DNA from 3 places in the Streptomyces sp. NPDC086080 genome. Region 1 is predicted to be linked to each of the others. Evidence: riboswitches for the same ligand, from Rfam matches in the RefSeq annotation. Region 1 holds a riboswitch; each other region holds the start of a gene.
What was found. Region 1 has a riboswitch for thiamine pyrophosphate ahead of thiO (glycine oxidase ThiO). Riboswitches for the same ligand answer to the same signal wherever they lie in the genome.

Region 1 (5,732 bases):
CCAGGCCCGGGGCGTGGCGGCCCGGCTTGGTGGGGGTGGGCCAGCAGGGGCCCGTGCAGAAGTAGTCCGTGCCGGGCTGGACGGCGGCCGCGGCGGCCTCGGACTCGGCGTGGGTGGAGCGGCCGATCAGGACGCCGTCGCCGAGCAGGGCACGGGCGGCGGGGACCGGGAGGTCGCCCTGGCCGAGGTGGAGGACATCGGCTCCGGCGGCGTGGGCGACGTCCGCGCGGTCGTTGACCGCGAGCAGCTTGCCGTGCCGGGCGCAGGCGTCGGCGAAGACCGCCAGGTGCTCCAGCTCCTCGGCGGCCTCCATCCCCTTGTCCCGCAGCTGCACGATGTCGACCCCGCCGGCCAGCACCGCGTCCAGGAACTCCAGGAGGTCCCCCTGTCGCTTGCGCGCGTCGGTGCAGAGATAGACCCGGGCGCCGGCGAGCCGGAGGCGTGCGGTGTCGGTCATACGAGTGTCCCCCCAGGGTGTCGTGGGCGTACGGACCGGACAGGCCCGACGGCTGGCGCCGGGCCTGTGCGGCCCGGCAGGTCGTGCGCGGGCGCGTCCCGCACCCGGCGGGCCGTCCACGGATGTCCCCCGCCGGCACACCGCCCACGGCGGGCCGACAGCTGGCACACGCAGACGCCTCAGCCGCGCCCAGGGTGTCATGAGCCTGCGAACCCGGTGGACCCGGCGGGCCTCGCCGGGCGGCCACCGCCCACGGCGAGCCGGGACGCGCAGCTCCCTCGGCCACCCCCGAAGCACCCTGCCCGTACGGACTCGGCGGGCCCGGCGGCCTCGTCACACAGCCCCACCCGGCACACCGCCCACGGCCGGCGGCCCACACCCGCAGCCCCCTCGGCCGCGCCCAGGGTGCCAGGCGCGCACGAACCGGTGGACCCGGTGGACCCGGCGCGCGGCCTCCGCCCGGCAGGTCGTCCGCGGATGCCGCCGGCCGAGACCGGAGCGGAGGGCTGCCCGCACAGGCGGGCCCCCGGCCGGGGCTCACCCGCCCCGGCCGGTGTGGTCCATGACTGCGGTCGGGTGCCGGTCAGACGGCGAGTGCCTGGGCCCGGCGCTTCACCTCCGTGCCACGATTCTCGCCGAGCGCCTGCGCGGGGGTGCCCGGCAGGCTCGGGTCGGGGGTGAACAGCCACTCCAGCATCTCTTCGTCCGTGAAACCGTCGTCCCGCAGGAGCGTCAGGGTGCCACTGAGGCCCTTGACCACCTTGTCCCCGTCGATGAAGGCGGCGGGGACGTGCAGCGCGCGGTTCTCACCTCGGCGTACGGCGATGAGCTGGCCGTCCTTGACCAGCTGCCGGACGCGCGTCACCTCGACGCCGAACTGCTCGGCGATGTCGGGGAGAGTGAGCCAGGCGGGGACGAGAGCATCGATCTTTGCGTCAATCTCGGTCACGGGACAAGCCTGCCACCTGCCACTGACAGTCGGAAGTCAGCCCCCACCACCTGGGCGGACGCCCGGGCCGGGCGCGCCGGTGGGGCGCGCCGGCCGGAAGCCCGTCAGGCCGTCGCCGACTTCAGCGGCCGCGCCGGGTCCGCCAGCAGGTCCGCGTCCATCGCCGTACCCGCCTCGATCAGCCGGCGCCCCTGCGCCAGGTCCCGGGGCCGCCCCACGGCGAGCAACGCGACCAGACGGGACTCCCGCAGCCAGCAGACGCTCCACGCCGCGTCCGCCGGGTCCCCGCGCCACATGGTCCGGTCGGCGTCCGCGTGGTGGCCCGCGTACTGGACGAAGCGGCCGAACTGCTCGGACCAGAAGTACGGCACCGGGTCGTACACCGCCGGGCCGCGCCCGGCCTGCCCGGCGAGGATGTTCGTCGCGACCGTGCGCGGCCCCTGGAGGGCGTTGTCCCAGTGGTGGACCAGCAGACGTTCGCCGTAGCGCCCGGACGGGAAGGACGCGCAGTCGCCGACCGCGTACACGTCCGGCAGGGAGGTCATCAGATGGTGGTCGGCGGCGACCTCGTCCCGTGCCCCGAGTTCGATCCCGGAACCCGCCAGCCACGCCGTGGCGGGCCGGGCCCCGATGCCGACGACCACCGCGCCCGCGGGCAGCCGCGACCCGTCGTCCAGGACCACGGCACCGGCCTCGACACGCTCCACGCGCGCATGCGTGCGCAGCGCGACACCCGCCTCGGCGTACCAGGCGGTCATCGGGGCGGCCACCTCGGCGGGCAGCGCCTCGGCGAGCGGCCGCTCCGCGGCCTCCACGACGGTGACTGCGCAGCCCGCCTCACGGGCCGCGGTGGCGAACTCCGCGCCGATCCAGCCGGCGCCGACCACCACGACGTCGTGCTGCCGCGCGAGCACCGGACGCAGCCGTTCGGCGTCGTCCAGGGTGCGCAGCAGATGCACGCCCCGGACGCCCTCCGCGCCGGGCAGCCGCACCGGCTCCGCGCCGGTGGCGATCACCAGCACGTCGTACGGGACGGGCCCGGCCTCCGTGTCCAGTTCGTGGTCGCCGGGGCGCAGGCCGCGCACCTCGCAGCCGAGCCGCAGTTCGATACCGAGTTCCTCGAAGTCGACGTCGAAGGCGGAGTCCTCGGCCTTGCCGAGCAGGACCGCCTTGGACAACGGCGGCCGGTCGTAGGGCTGGTGGGGCTCCGCGCCGATCAGGGTCACGGTGCCGGTGAATCCCTGTTCCCGCAGGGCGACCGCGGTCCGCACGCCTGCCATGCCCGCGCCCGCCACCACCACCCGCCGCGGTGCCGACCGTCCCGGTTCCAGCGTCTGCTCGCTCACCCGCTCACCCTAGTCACTCGGTCACCGACGGGACGGCGTGGTCCGGGAGCTGCTCCACCACGCTCGTCCCGCTGCCCGGCTGCGACTCCCACTCCCAGCGCTCCTCCAGCCGTACCCGCCCGTCGGGCAGCTCCACGACCGCGGACACACAGTGCCCGCAGGACGTCGTACCGTCCCGTTTGAGCTGTACGTACCGGAAGTCCAGCCGGTCCCCCTCGCGGGTGCCCACCAGGTGCCCGCGCACGACGTCGCCGCCCGCGTACTCGGCCCAGATCTCACCGCCCCGCTCGTGGTAGAGGAACCGGGTACGGGTGCCGACCTGGCCCGGAGCCTGGTCGGCCACAGGGGCGAGGACAAGTCCGTCGAGCGATCGGGCCACGTGGGGTCTCCCTTGCAGGCGCTAGGGTGGCCAACGTAAAGCACTCGCGGGAGCCCGGACGCACCGGGCTGAGAGGGAGGCTGGCGGCCTCCGACCGTACGAACCTGATCCGGGTCATGCCGGCGAAGGGAGGGGCTGGACGCCCATGTCGCCCACGCGTACGTCAGACGTCCTCGTCATAGGGGGCGGAATCATCGGCCTGGTCACGGCCTGGCGGGCCGCGCAGCGCGGTCTCGTCACGACCGTGGTGGACCCCGAGCCGGGCGGTGGCGCCGCCCAGGTGGCCGCCGGGATGCTGGCCGCCGTCACCGAACTGCACTACGGCGAGGAGACCCTGCTCGGCCTGAACCTCGCCTCCGCGCGGCGCTACCCCGACTTCGCGGCCGAGCTCACCGAACTCACCGGCCACGACCTCGGCTACCGCCGCTGCGGCACGCTCGCCGTGGCCCTGGACGCCGACGACCGCGCCCACCTGCGGGAACTGCACGCCCTGCAGCAGCGGTCGGGGCTGGACGCGCAGTGGCTGTCCGGGCGGGAGTGCCGGCGCCTCGAACCGATGCTCGCGCCCGGGGTGCGCGGCGGACTGCGGGTGGACGGCGACCATCAGATCGATCCGCGGCGGCTGGCGGCCGCGCTCGTCGCCGCCGGTGAGCGCGCGGGCGTCGCCTTCCACCGCGCGTGGGCCGAACGGCTCGTGGTCGCGGGCGGCCGCGCGAGGGGCGTTCTCACCTCCGACGGCACCGAACTGGGCGCCGGGCAGGTGGTACTCGCGGGAGGCAGTCTCAGCGGCCGGCTCGCGGGCGTCCCGGCGGACGTACTGCCGCCCGTGCGGCCCGTGAAGGGGCAGGTGGTGCGGCTGGCGATGCCGGAGGGCCCCGGCCCCTTCCTGAGCCGGACCGTGCGCGCCGTGGTGCGCGGCAGTCATGTCTACCTGGTGCCGCGCGAGAACGGTGAGTTGGTGATCGGCGCGACCAGCGAGGAGAAGGGCTGGGACACGACGGTGACCGCGGGAGGTGTGTACGAACTGCTGCGCGACGCCCACGAGCTGGTCCCCGGGATCACCGAACTGCCGCTGACCGAGACCCGGGCCGGGCTGCGTCCCTGCTCCCCCGACAACGCGCCCCTGCTCGGCCCGACCGGGCTCGACGGGCTGCTGCTGGCCACCGGCCACCACCGCAACGGCGTCCTGCTGACACCGGTCACCGGCGACGCCCTGGCGGATGTCCTGACCACCGGTGAACTGCCCTGGGAAGCCCGCCCGTTCAGCCCTCTCCGGTTCGGCGTCACCGCCCTCACGGAGCAGCCCGTATGAACATCTCCGTCAACGGGGAGCCCCGGGAGTACCCGCCCGGCACGGCTCTCCACCTCGTCGTGACCTCGCTCACCGCGGCGCCCTCCGGAGTGGCCGCCGCCCTCAACGAAACCGTCGTTCCCCGCGCGCAGTGGCCCACCACCCCCCTCTCCGAGGGAGACCGGGTGGAGGTCCTGACCGCCGTCCAAGGAGGCTGACCATGGCCGACGATCCGTTCGTCCTCGGCGGTACGTCCTTCACGTCCCGTCTGATCATGGGCACCGGAGGGGCGCCGAGCCTCGATGTGCTGGAGCGGGCGCTCGTGGCGTCCGGGACGGAGCTGACGACCGTCGCGATGCGGCGGGTGGACCCCTCGGTGCACGGGTCCGTGCTGTCGGTGCTGGAGAAGCTGGGCATCCGGGTGCTGCCGAACACGGCGGGGTGCTTCACCGCCGGGGAGGCCGTGCTCACGGCACGGCTCGCGCGGGAGGCGCTCGGCACGGATCTGGTCAAGCTGGAGGTCATCGCCGACGAGCGGACACTGCTGCCGGATCCGGTGGAACTGCTGGACGCGGCGGAGACGCTCGTGGACGACGGGTTCACGGTGCTGCCGTACACCAACGACGATCCGGTGCTGGCGCGGAAACTGGAGGACGTGGGGTGTGCGGCGGTCATGCCACTGGGGTCTCCGATCGGGTCCGGGCTGGGCATTCGCAACCCGCACAACTTCGAGCTGATCGTGGAGCGGGCGGGGGTGCCGGTGATCCTCGACGCGGGGGCGGGGACGGCGTCGGACGTGGCGCTGGCGATGGAGCTGGGGTGTGCGGGGGTGATGCTGGCGTCGGCGGTGACGCGGGCGCAGTCGCCGGTGCTGATGGCGTCCGCGGTGCGGGCGGCGGTGGAGGCGGGGCGGCTGGCGCGGCGCGCGGGGCGGATTCCGCGGCGGTGGTTCGCCATGGCGTCCTCTCCTGCGGAGGGCCTGGCGGTACTGGATCCGGAGCGACCGGCGTTCTAGGTGCCCTGCCCTGGCCGGGCGGGGGCCGGGTTCCGCTCGCCGACGCCTGCGAGGGGCCGCCGCGCGCTCCAGGGGCCGCCCAGGTACAGCTTGCCGGTGCGGGGCAGGGGCGGGTTTCACTTGCCGGCGCTTGCAGGGTGCCGCCGCGCCCACCCGTGCCGCCCCAGCGGCACGACTGCCCGCGGCTGGGGCGGCAGGCTGGCCGGCCCGCAGCCGGGGCGGCGGGCTGGCCGCGGCTGGGGCGTGGGCTCACAGCCCGACGGGAACTGCCCGCGGCCGGGGCGGCAGGCTGGCC
Region 2 (5,732 bases), on a different contig from region 1:
CGGATGCCGGGTGAGCCCGTACGAACGCGCGCACCTCGGCGATCACCTTCTGCTCCTCGTTCTGGATGCCGACGTCCCGCATGTCGACCTGGCTGGGCTCCAGTCCCTTCTTCCGCCCTCGCCGGAAGAGGCCCACCTCCCCCACCCGCACATGCAGCCGCAGCCACTCGGGAAGCTCGCCGAGCCGCAGATCCGGCAACCGGGCCGGGTTCGAGGCGAAGGTCCAGGCCTGCATCTCTCCGTCGTCGTCCAGTTGCGCCGCCACCGCGGCCATCCGTTCGACGACATCGGCCACGATGCCTTTGGAGTACAGGAAGGACATGGACCCGGAGGCGTCCAGTACGAGGATGACGCGCGCCGTGACCCCGGAAGCCCCGTGCTTGCGCAGACTGACCGCCACCTGTTCCTTGCGCAGCGACAACCGCTTGCGCATGTCGACGGGAAGCCGTTCCTCACCCTTGGTGAGCCGGGGGGCGGCCATCGGTGCCGGGGTGGTGGGCGAGGGTGCCGGAGGGGGCGGCGGAGCCGCCGGGGCCGCGACCGGGGCAGCCGCCGGTGCGGGATCGTCCACGGTGATGCCGAAGTCCGTGGCGAGCCCGGCCAGCCCGGCGGCGTACCCCTGACCCACCGCGCGGAACTTCCACGCCCCCTGCCGCCGGTACAGCTCACCGCCGATGAACGCGGTCTCGCTCCCCGCGGCCATCACGAACCGGGCGACCTCGGCTCCCGTCCCCGCGTCGAGCAGCCGGAGCATCAGCCCCGGTACCTGCCCGAAGGTCCCGCCGTCGGCCGACGCGCACAGCGCGATCCGGTCGACGGCCGGTTCGACCGCGCCCAGATCCACCTCGACCGTGTCGGTCGCGGTGCCGGAGCCACGCTGCTTGCCGAGGTGTCTCACGGCACCCGAGGTGTGCCGTGGCTGGTTGTAGAAGACGAAGTCCCGGTCGTCCCGCACCCGCCCCGACTCCGTCAGGAGCAACGCGGAGGCATCGACGTCCGGTACCCCGGCCCCGGCCTCCCAGGCCAGCTCGGCACGCACCACGGACGCATCGACGGGAAGATTGGACCCCTTGCTCATCGAACTCGCTGTCATGGGGCCAGTCTGCCCCCGCCCGGCGAAGACACGGGTCGGCGCATTCCCTCGTCCATGAGGACGACAACAGGTCGAGGAGCGGGCCGCCGCAGACACACGGCTCAGGGGCCCTCGGCCTGGATGCGTCGACATGCGCCGACACCGGATGTCGCAGAAGGTGGAAAGGAAGAACGCGGTGGTCGTCACCTCCAGAAAGTGGGTTCCCTCATGGCAGCCACGCCCGTCATGCAGCTCCCGGTCATCAGCCAGTGCGCGGCCGAGGGATGCGCATACAACAACGACCACACCTGTCACGCCGCGGCGATCACTGTGGGCGATGTCGGCAAACCCGTCTGCGACACGTTCATGAGCGCGGACATGGAGGGCGGAGAGCCCTCCGTCACCGGACGGGTCGGCGCGTGCAAGATGGCCGACTGCCGCCACAACACCGCGCTGGAGTGCCACGCCCCGGCCATCACCGTCGGCTACGAGCGCGAGCGGGTTGACTGCCTCACCTACGCTCGGGCCTGAGCGACGGGCGCGGCCCTCGGGAACGCGAGTCGGTGCCGAGGTCTCAGTGGTCCCCGACAGCTGTGCCGGGGGCCACTGAGACGCCGGAACATCAGTCCGCGATCGGCAGGTAGAGCCTGTTCCCCCGGGCGGCGAACTCGGCGGACTTGGCCAGCATCCCCGCCCGAACCTCATCGTCACCGGCCTGCGGATCGTCACCGCCGAACTGCTCCGTGATGCTTCTGCTGATCTTCATCGAACAGAATTTCGGACCGCACATCGAGCAGAAGTGGGCCGTCTTGGCGGGTTCCGCCGGGAGGGTCTCGTCGTGGAACGCGCGGGCCGTGTCCGGGTCGAGGGCGAGGTTGAACTGGTCCTCCCACCGGAACTCGAAGCGGGCGTCGGAAAGCGCGTCGTCCCATTCCTGCGCCCCGGGGTGCCCCTTGGCCAGGTCGGCCGCATGGGCGGCGATCTTGTAGGTGATGACGCCGGTCTTGACGTCGTCACGGTTGGGCAGGCCCAGGTGTTCCTTGGGCGTGACGTAGCAGAGCATGGCCGTGCCCCACCAGGCGATCATCGCGGCACCTATGCCGGAGGTGATGTGGTCGTACGCCGGCGCGACGTCGGTGGTCAGCGGGCCGAGCGTATAGAACGGGGCTTCATCGCAGATCTCCTGCTGAAGGTCGATGTTCTCCTTGATCTTGTGCATCGGGACGTGGCCCGGCCCTTCGATCATGGTCTGTACGTGGAAACGCTTCGCGACCCTGTTGAGTTCCCCGAGCGTGCGCAGCTCCGCGAACTGCGCCTCGTCGTTGGCGTCCGCGATGGAGCCGGGCCGCAGGCCGTCGCCGAGCGAGTAGGTGACGTCGTACGCGGCGAGGATCTCGCAGAGCTCCTCGAAGTTCTCGTACAGGAACGATTCCTTGTGGTGCGCCAGGCACCAGGCGGCCATGATCGAGCCGCCGCGCGAGACGATCCCTGTCTTGCGGTGGGCGGTGAGCGGTACATACGCGAGACGCACACCCGCGTGGACCGTCATGTAGTCCACGCCCTGCTCGGCCTGTTCGATGACCGTGTCCTTGTAGATGTCCCAGGTCAGCTCCTCGGCCCGGCCGTCGACCTTCTCCAGGGCCTGATAGAGCGGCACGGTGCCGATGGGGACGGGGGAGTTGCGCAGCACCCACTCGCGCGTGGTGTGGATGTTGCGGCCGGTGGAGAGGTCCATGACCGTGTCCGCGCCCCAGCGGGTCGCCCAGGTCATCTTCTCCACTTCCTCCTCGATGGAGGACGTCACCGCCGAGTTGCCGATATTCGCGTTGACCTTCACCAGGAACCGCTTGCCGATGATCATCGGTTCGGTCTCGGGGTGGTTGACGTTGGCCGGCAGCACCGCCCGTCCCGCCGCGATCTCCTCGCGGACCACCTCGGGAGAGACATTCTCCCGGATCGCCACGAACTCCATCTCAGGCGTGATCTCTCCGCGGCGCGCGTACGCCAGCTGCGTGACCGCCCGGCCCGGACGGCCACGGCGCGGCAGGCGTGGCCGCCCCGGAAAGACGGCGTCCAGGTTGCGCAGGCCCCCACGCGGGGAGGTGTGCTTGACTCCGTCGTCCTCGGGGCGGACGGGACGGCCCGCGTACTCCTCCGCGTCACCGCGGGCCACGATCCAGTTCTCCCGCAACGGGGCCAGGCCCCTGCGCACGTCAGTGTCCACGAGCGGATCGGTGTACGGGCCGGATGTGTCGTACAGGGTGACCGACTGCCCGTTGGTGAGATGCACCTGGCGGACCGGCACCCGCAGGTCGGGGCGAGTGCCCCTGACGTACGCCTTGTGCCAGCCGACGGACGTCCCGTTCTCCCCGTTCGCCGACGTCTCCGTCGGGTTCTGCGTGGAGGCAGGCGTGCGTGCGTCCTTGTTGGTCATGAGACCTACTCCCTACGCCGGCATTACCCGGTAACAGGTTCGGCGGTCGACGCAGCGGCTTCCGTCTGACGTTCCGTGTGACACATCACTGGGACTGCCGTGATGTTTCATGTGAAACGTCGCTGATACGGAGGTCAGCGCCCTCTCAGCCCGGTGCTCCGAGCTCCCGCGTGTACAAAAGGTGTCACCACGCTAGCGTCACTTCTGGCGCGGTGAACAGAGGGCCCCCTCGCTTCTTGCGATGATCGGGCGGTGACCCCGACTCAGCCTCCCCCGTTTCCACCGCCCGAACCACCCCACGGCGCCGACGCCGGGAGCGGACACGGGCACGGGCCCGGACAGGGGCACGGCCACAGCCACAGCCACGGCCCGGCGGCGCCCGTCTCCCGGCATCTGCGCAAGGTCATCGCGGCCATCCTGGTCCCGTTCGCCGCGGCGGTGCTGATCGGACTCGCCGTGCTGTGGCCGGGCGGCGCCCCGGCGCACGAACGCACCGGCGTCGGTTTCGACCGGCAGACACAGGACGCCACGGTCACCAAGGTGGTCGAGGTGAGCTGCCAGTCCGTGAACGCTTCCGGAAGCGTGCCGACGGGTGACACGTCCACGGCCGAGGGGTCCTCCGCCCAGCAGCAGGAGGACGGTACCTGCAAGAAGGCGACAATCCGGGTCGATACCGGCGACGACAAGGGCCGTACGTTCAACGAGATCGTGCAGCCGGACCAGAGCCGTCAGTTGGAGCAGGGTCAGAAGGTCGTGGTCGCCTACGAGCCCTCCGCTCCCGAAGACCTGCAGTACTCGGTCACCGATGTGAACCGGCGCCTCCCTCTGGCGCTGCTCGCGGGCATCTTCGCACTCGCCGTCGTGGCCGTGGGACGGCTGCGCGGTGTCATGGCGCTCGTCGCCTTGGCGGTCAGCTTCCTGGTGCTGAACTTCTTCATCCTGCCGGCCATCCTGCAGGGGTCGAACCCACTGCTCGTGGCCGTGGTGGGAGCAAGCGCGATCATGTTGCTGGCCCTGTATCTCTGTCATGGACTCTCGGCACGTACATCGGTGGCGGTGCTCGGCACCCTCATCTCGTTGCTGCTGATCGGCCTCCTGGGTTCGGTGTTCATCGACTGGGCCGCGCTCACCGGCAACACGGATGACAACACCGGTCTGATTCACGGGCTGTATCCCGACATCGACATGAGCGGACTGCTGCTGGCCGGCGTGATCATCGGTTCACTCGGTGTCCTCGACGACGTGACGGTCACGCAGACGTCCGCGGTCTGGGAGCTGCACGAGGCCAATCCGTCGCTGGGCCGTCGCGGGCTGTACCGCGCGGGTATCCGTATCGGCCGCGATCACATCGCGTCCGTGGTCAATACCCTGGTCCTCGCTTATGCGGGCGCCGCGCTGCCCCTGCTGCTGCTGTTCTCCATCGCTCAGAGCAGTGTGGGGACGGTCGCCAACAGCGAGCTGGTCGCGGAGGAGATCGTGCGTACCCTGATCGGCTCGATCGGTCTGGTCGCCTCGGTGCCGGTCACGACGGTGCTGGCCGCACTGGTGGTCTCGGCCGACCGTCCGGCGGCAGGGGCTCAGGAGGGACGGGCACCGGGTCGGGCTCAGGGGCCCGCCCAGGGGCGCGGGCAGGTACCGGATGCCAGGTCGGCCGCAGGACGCGGCGGAAGGGGCCGGCGCCGCAAGCGGTGAGGTGCTCGGAGTGGAGCGGGGAGCGGGACGTGCTGAAGCGTTCCGCCACACCGTCGACCGACTGGCGCGACGCCTCAGCCGGCGCTCTGCTCCGCCAGGATCCGGTCCAGCGCGTCGTCGAGGTGGGCGTCGAAGTCCGCGAGCGCCCCCTCCTGGCCCAGCGGCACCAGCTTGTCGGTGCGGTCGAGGAAGGCCACGAGCGGTGCGGTCGACGAACGGAACAGTGCCTGGTCGCTCCCGACCTGAAGCCGGATCAGCACCTCCCCCAGCATGTCGGGGTCGACCGGTGAGACCCGTACATCCCCCTCACCGCACGGCCGGCCGACGCCGTCGATCAGCAACTCCCGGCCGAAGGCCCAGGTCACCGGCGCGTCCCCGGGCAAGTGAAAGGTCAGCCGCACGGCGTAGGGATCACAGGTGTCGTAGCGCAGCTCCACCGGGATACGGAAGGAAAGCTCCTCCGACACGAGAAAGCTCATCATGACCTCTGCCTGTACGGATTCGCGCATCGCCTACCCCGTCATTCGCCGCGGA
Region 3 (5,732 bases), on a different contig from region 1:
CGGTCCGCAACTGCCCGGTCTGCAGGGCGATCTCCTGGCAACAGCGGTCATGGGTGAGTCGGGTCATACCGCACACCCTAGGGAGCCGCGCTCACCCCAGCACGGCGATTTCCGCGGCGTCGAACTCCACGCCGACCTCGTCCCCGACCCCGGGCGCGGCCCTGAGCGCGCAGGCCGCCTCCAGGCGGGGTGCGTCGGCGGGCTGGAGGCCGACGGCGACATGGGTGCCCCGGAAGGTGCGCGCGGCCACCGTGCAGCGCAGCCCCTCGTCGGCGGGGACCAGGCGGACACCGGCGGGCCTGACGAGCAGCGTGCGCGGGCCCTGCGGGGCGCCGTCCGGCACGGGGACCTTCCCCCAGGGGGTCACGGCGACCCCGTCCGTCACCGTCGCCCCGACGACGTTCTCGAAGCCGAGGAAGCGCGCCACGAAGGCATCGGCCGGCCGCTGCCACACCTCGAGCGGTGTGCCGGACTGGGCGATCCGCCCGTCCCGCATCACCACCACCCGGTCGGCCAGGGCGAACGCCTCGCCCTGGTCGTGGGTCACGGCGAGCACCGTGGTGCCCAACCGGCCGAACAACTCCCGCAGTTCGACGACAAGACGTTCCCGGAGCGACCGGTCCAACTGGCCGAGCGGCTCGTCGAGCATCAGCAGCCGGGGGCTGGGGGCGAGGGCACGGGCCAGCGCGACACGCTGCTGCTCGCCGCCGGAGAGCGCGGCGACGGCCCGTCCGGCCGCCCCCGGCAGTCCCACCAGATCCAGCAACTCCCCCACCTTGGCGGCCTGTTCACTGCGAGAAGCACCGTGCATCCGTAGCCCGAAGGCCACATTGCCGCCCACGTCCCGCTGCGGGAACAGCTGATGGTCCTGGAACATCAGCCCGACCCCGCGCCGGTGCGCGGGCACGCCCGACTGGTCCCGTCCGTCCAGCAGGATCCGTCCGGAGTCGAGGGGCTGCAGCCCGGCGACCGCCCGCAGCAGCGTCGACTTGCCGCTGCCGCTGGGCCCGAGCACACACACGATCTCGTGCTCGGCGACCCCCAGGCCGACGGCGTCCAGCACCGCCCGTCCGCCGAAGCGGACCGTCGCGGCCTCCAGGCTCAGCAGCATCTAGAACTCCCCGGTCCTGTCGGTCCGCAGCCGCTCCAGCACGAGCAGCGCCACCGCGCACACGATCATCAGAATCGTCGAGAGGGCCATCGCCTGACCGTAGTTGAGGTCCCCGGGCCGCCCCAGCAGCCGCGCCACGGCCACCGGCAGGGTCGGATTCTCCGGCCGTGCGATGAACACCGTCGCCCCGAACTCCCCGAGCGACACGGCGAAGGCGAACCCGGCCGCGATCAGCAGCGCCCGCCGCACCAACGGCAGGTCCACCTCCCGCCACGCCCGCCACGGCGACGCCCCGAGCACCGCCGCCGCCTCCCGCAGCCGTACGTCCACGGCCCGCAGCACGGGCAGCATGGTCCGCACGACGAAGGGGACACCGACCAGCGCCTGGGCCAGCGGGACCAGGATCCAGGAGGCCCGGAGGTCCAGCGGAGGCTCGTCGAGAGCGATCAGGAAGCCGAAGCCCACGGTCACCGCAGACACCCCGAGCGGCAGCATCAGCAGCGCGTCGAACCCGCGCACCAGCCGTCCGGCGTCCCGCCGGGTCAGTGCCACGGCGGCGAGAGAGCCGATCAGCACGGCGATGCCGGTGGCGGCGACGGCGTACTGCAGCGAGTTGCCCACCGCCTCGATGGGCGCGACCAGGAACACGCCCCCGTCGTCCTCGGTCAGCGCCCGGTAGTAGCCGAGGCCCGCGCCACCGAGGGACCGTTCCACCAGCACCGCGAGGGGCAGCAGGATCAGTACGGCGACGGTGGCGACGACCCCACCGAGGAGCGCCCACTGCCCCGCGCCACGCGGCCGGCGTGCGGTCACCGCGGCGTCCACCAGCCGCAGCGCGCTCTCCCGGCGCCGTACGGTCCAGGCATGCAGGACGAGGATCGAGCCCACGGCGGCGAACTGGACCATCGTCAGGACGGCGGCCGTGGACAGGTCGAAGATCTCGGAGGTCTGCCGGTAGATCTCCACTTCGAGGGTGGAGAACGCCGGCCCGCCCAGGATCTGCACCACTCCGAAGGACGTGAAGGTGAACAGGAAGACCATCAGCGCCGCCGCGGCCACGGCGGGCGCGAGCGCGGGCAGGGTGACGGTCCGCCAGGCCGCGAACCGCGAGGCGCCGAGCATCCGCGCGGCCTCCTCCTGCCGCGGGTCGAGCTGGGACCACAGCCCGCCCACGGTGCGTACGACGACGGCGTAGTTGAAGAAGACATGCGCGAGCAGGATCGCCCACACCGTGGTGTCCAGCCGTACGCCCCACACGTCGTCGAGGAGGCCGCCGCGACCGACCAGCGCCATGAACGCCGTACCGACGACGACCGTCGGCAGGACGAAGGGCACGGTGACCACGGCCCGCAGCACCTGCTTGCCGGGAAAGTCGTAGCGCGCGAAGACATACGCGCCGGGCAGGGCGATCAGCAGGGTGAGGGCGGTGGAGGCACACGCCTGCCAGGTGGTGAACCACAGCACCTGCCGGACGTCGGACTGCGCCAGTACGTCCCCGATCCGCCCGAGGTGCCAGGTCCCGTCGGTCTTCAGTCCGCGCGCGACGATCGCGGCGACGGGATAGGCGAAGAACACGGCGAAGAACGCGACCGGCACGGCCATCAGGCCGAGCCGCGCCGCGCTCCCGCGCCGCTTCGCCGCGGCTCGCGTCACTTCAGTACGAGCGAGGTCCACGACTTGACCCACTGGTCACGGTTGGCGGCGATCTTCTGCGGGTCCATGGTCTGCGGGTCCTTGGCCTGCGGACCGAACGTCGCGAACTCCTCGGGCACCTGGGCGCCCTCCCGCACCGGGTACACGAACATGTTGAGCGGCATGTCGTTCTGGAACCGCTCGCCGATCAGGAAGTCGATGAGGGCCTTGCCGCCCTCGGGGTTCTTCGCGTTGCTCAGCAGCCCCGCGTACTCGACCTGACGGAAGCAGGTGCCCTCGGCCACGCCGGTGGGCGCGGTGTCCGGCCTGGGGTCGGCGTAGATCACCTCGGCGGGCGGCGAGGAGGCGTACGACACCACCAGCGGACGGTCGGCCTTGGCCTGCTTGCCGCCGGCCGAGCCGGAGAACTCCTCGTTGTAGGCCTGCTCCCAGCCGTCGACCACCTTCACACCGTTGGCCTTGAGCTTCTTCCAGTAGTCCGGCCAGCCGTCGTCACCGTACTGGGCGGCCGTTCCGAGCAGGAAGCCGAGACCGGGCGAGGAGGTGGAGGCGTTCTCGACCACGAGGAGGTTCTTGTACTCGGGCTCGACCAGGTCGTCGAAGGTCCGGGGCGGAGTCAGGTCGTTCTCGGCGAACCACGCCTTGTCGTAGTTGACGCAGACGTCACCGCTGTCGACGGGGGTGACCCGGTGCTTGTCCTCGTCGACCCGGTACTCGGGCAGGATCAGCTCCGCGTCCTTCGCCTCGTACGGCTGGAACAGTCCGTTGTCCAGAGCGCGGGAGAGCAGGGTGTTGTCGACGCCGAAGAAGACGTCGCCCTGCGGGTTGTCCTTGGTCAGGACGGCCTTGTTCACGGCCTGCCCGGCATCGCCGTCCTCGAGGACCTTCAACCGGTAGCCGGACTGCTTCTCGAAGTCCGCGACGACGTCCTTCGACACGGCCCACGAGTTGTGGCTGACGAGGGTCACGGTCCCGGACCCGCCGTCCCCCGCGTCGCCGCCGTCCGACGACCCGCACGCGGACAGCGCGACCAGTCCCAGCCCGGCGGCCAGAACCATGACCTTCTTGGTGATACCCACTTGATTCCTCCTGGAGTGACCAGGAAGAGACGCGGCCCCGCCCGGGACCTCTGGGTGAGATCCCGGGCAGGGCGCAACAGCTCGAGTGATGACCGATCTCCCTACCCAGAATGACCTGGGCCAGGTTCGGAGGGTCTGCGGCCGGTGCCGCACTCTCAGCGCTGTGGCGCTCCCCTGTCGGAATATGAAGATGTGCTTACGCGAGTCACACTACCTCTCGCTCGCGGCGAGCTGACCACACGCCCCGTCGATCTCCTGTCCACGGGTGTCCCTGATCGTGACCGGCACCCCGTGCGCGGCGATCGCCTCGACGAACGCCTTCTCGTCCTCGGGGCGGGAGGCGGTCCATTTGGAGCCGGGCGTGGGGTTGAGCGGGATGAGGTTGACGTGCACGGGACGGCCCTTGAGCATCCGCCCGAGGCGGTCACCACGCCAGGCCTGGTCGTTGATGTCCCGGATCAGCGCGTACTCGATGGACAGCCGCCGCCCGGAGGTGGCCGCGTACTCGAACCCGGCGTCGAGCACCTCGCGCACCTTCCACCGCGTGTTCACGGGGACGAGGGTGTCGCGCAGTTCGTCGTCGGGGGCGTGCAGCGAGATGGCCAGCCGGCACTTGAAGCCCTCGCCGGTGAACCGGTGGATCGCCGGGACGAGACCGACCGTGGACACGGTGATCCCACGCTGTGACAGCCCGAGCCCGTCCGGCTCGGGGTCGGTGAGGCGGCGGATGGCCCCGACGACCCGGTTGTAGTTGGCGAGCGGCTCACCCATGCCCATGAACACGATGTTGCTGAGCCGCGCCGGGCCCCCGGGCACCTCGCCGTCCCGGAGCGCCCGCATCCCGTCCACGATCTGGTGCACGATCTCGGCGGTCGACAGGTTCCGGTCAAGACCGGCCTGCCCGGTCGCGCAGAACGGGCAGTTCATGCCGCAGCCCGCCTGGGAGCTGATGCACATGGTCACCCGGTCCGGGTAGCGCATCAGTACCGACTCGACGAGCGTCCCGTCGAACAGCTTCCACAGCGTCTTGCGGGTGGTGCCCTGATCGGTGGACAGATGCCGTACGACGGTCATCAGCTCAGGAAGCAGCGCCTCCTGGAGCCTGCCGCGCGAGCCGGCCGGGATGTCGGTCCACTGCTCCGGGTCGTGCGCGTACCGTGCGAAGTAGTGCTGCGAGAGCTGCTTGGCACGGAACGGCTTCTCACCGGCCGCGGCGACGGCCTCCTTGCGCTCGGCGGGCGTGAGATCGGCAAGGTGCCGCGGCGGCCGCTTCGCTCCGCGGGGGGCGACGAAGGTGAGCTCACCGGGAACGGGACGGGCCACGGTCGGGCAACTCCTCATGACGACGGGGTCTGGCAATGCCGCACAGGCGGGGGCGATGGCACCGCTGTGCCTGAGCCAGGAGACGACCCGCGCGGGGCGGGGACGTACGAAAGGGCCCGCAGTCCACCGCGAGCCCTTCCAGGGTACCTGTTCGCCGTCAACCCGATCCGACGAAGATCACCAGCAGCAGCCACACCACGGGAGCCGTCGGCAACAAGAAGTCCAAACGGTCCATGCTGTAGCGATGTGCGGCTACCGCCGCGCGGCCCCGTGGCCCATCTGCCTCACCCCGACCCGACAAACAGGACCAGCAGCAACCACACCACGGGAGCCGTCGGCAACAAGGAGTCCAAACGGTCCATGATGCCGCCGTGGCCCGGGAGCAGCGTGCCCATGTCCTTGATGCCCAGGTCGCGTTTGATCATGGACTCGCCGAGGTCGCCCAGGGTGGCGCTGGCGGCGACCGCGAGGCCGAGCAGCAGGCCCTGCCACCAGCTGCCGTCGTCGATCAGGAACTGCATGCACAGCGCGCCCGCGACCATGGCGAAGCCGATCGCGCCCAGCAG

Region 2: linked by a shared signal. The riboswitch ahead of thiC (phosphomethylpyrimidine synthase ThiC) and the one ahead of thiO (glycine oxidase ThiO) in region 1 are both predicted to bind thiamine pyrophosphate.
Region 3: linked by a shared signal. The riboswitch ahead of ACIF9R_RS10600 (thiamine ABC transporter substrate binding subunit) and the one ahead of thiO (glycine oxidase ThiO) in region 1 are both predicted to bind thiamine pyrophosphate.

The regions. Positions count from the first base shown of each region.
Region 1 is NZ_JBITRU010000003.1:26,479-32,210, reverse strand. Features, by position in the region: gene thiE (thiamine phosphate synthase) at 1-457, opposite strand, end outside; gene ACIF9R_RS04285 (Rv2175c family DNA-binding protein) at 1,041-1,406, opposite strand; gene ACIF9R_RS04280 (NAD(P)/FAD-dependent oxidoreductase) at 1,511-2,752, opposite strand; gene ACIF9R_RS04275 (hypothetical protein) at 2,766-3,131, opposite strand; TPP riboswitch at 3,168-3,279, shown strand; gene thiO (glycine oxidase ThiO) at 3,277-4,443, shown strand; gene thiS (sulfur carrier protein ThiS) at 4,440-4,640, shown strand; gene ACIF9R_RS04260 (thiazole synthase) at 4,643-5,437, shown strand.
Region 2 is NZ_JBITRU010000007.1:193,311-199,042, reverse strand. Features, by position in the region: gene ACIF9R_RS11760 (VWA domain-containing protein) at 1-1,093, opposite strand, end outside; gene ACIF9R_RS11755 (DUF1540 domain-containing protein) at 1,301-1,603, shown strand; gene thiC (phosphomethylpyrimidine synthase ThiC) at 1,695-3,506, opposite strand; TPP riboswitch at 3,499-3,686, opposite strand; gene ACIF9R_RS11745 (YibE/F family protein) at 3,759-5,198, shown strand; gene ACIF9R_RS11740 (SsgA family sporulation/cell division regulator) at 5,273-5,707, opposite strand.
Region 3 is NZ_JBITRU010000006.1:246,213-251,944, reverse strand. Features, by position in the region: gene ACIF9R_RS10615 (maleylpyruvate isomerase family mycothiol-dependent enzyme) at 1-67, opposite strand, end outside; gene ACIF9R_RS10610 (ABC transporter ATP-binding protein) at 92-1,111, opposite strand; gene ACIF9R_RS10605 (ABC transporter permease) at 1,112-2,713, opposite strand; gene ACIF9R_RS10600 (thiamine ABC transporter substrate binding subunit) at 2,761-3,843, opposite strand; TPP riboswitch at 3,924-4,029, opposite strand; gene rlmN (23S rRNA (adenine(2503)-C(2))-methyltransferase RlmN) at 4,054-5,184, opposite strand; gene ACIF9R_RS10590 (phosphatidate cytidylyltransferase) at 5,451-5,732, opposite strand, start outside.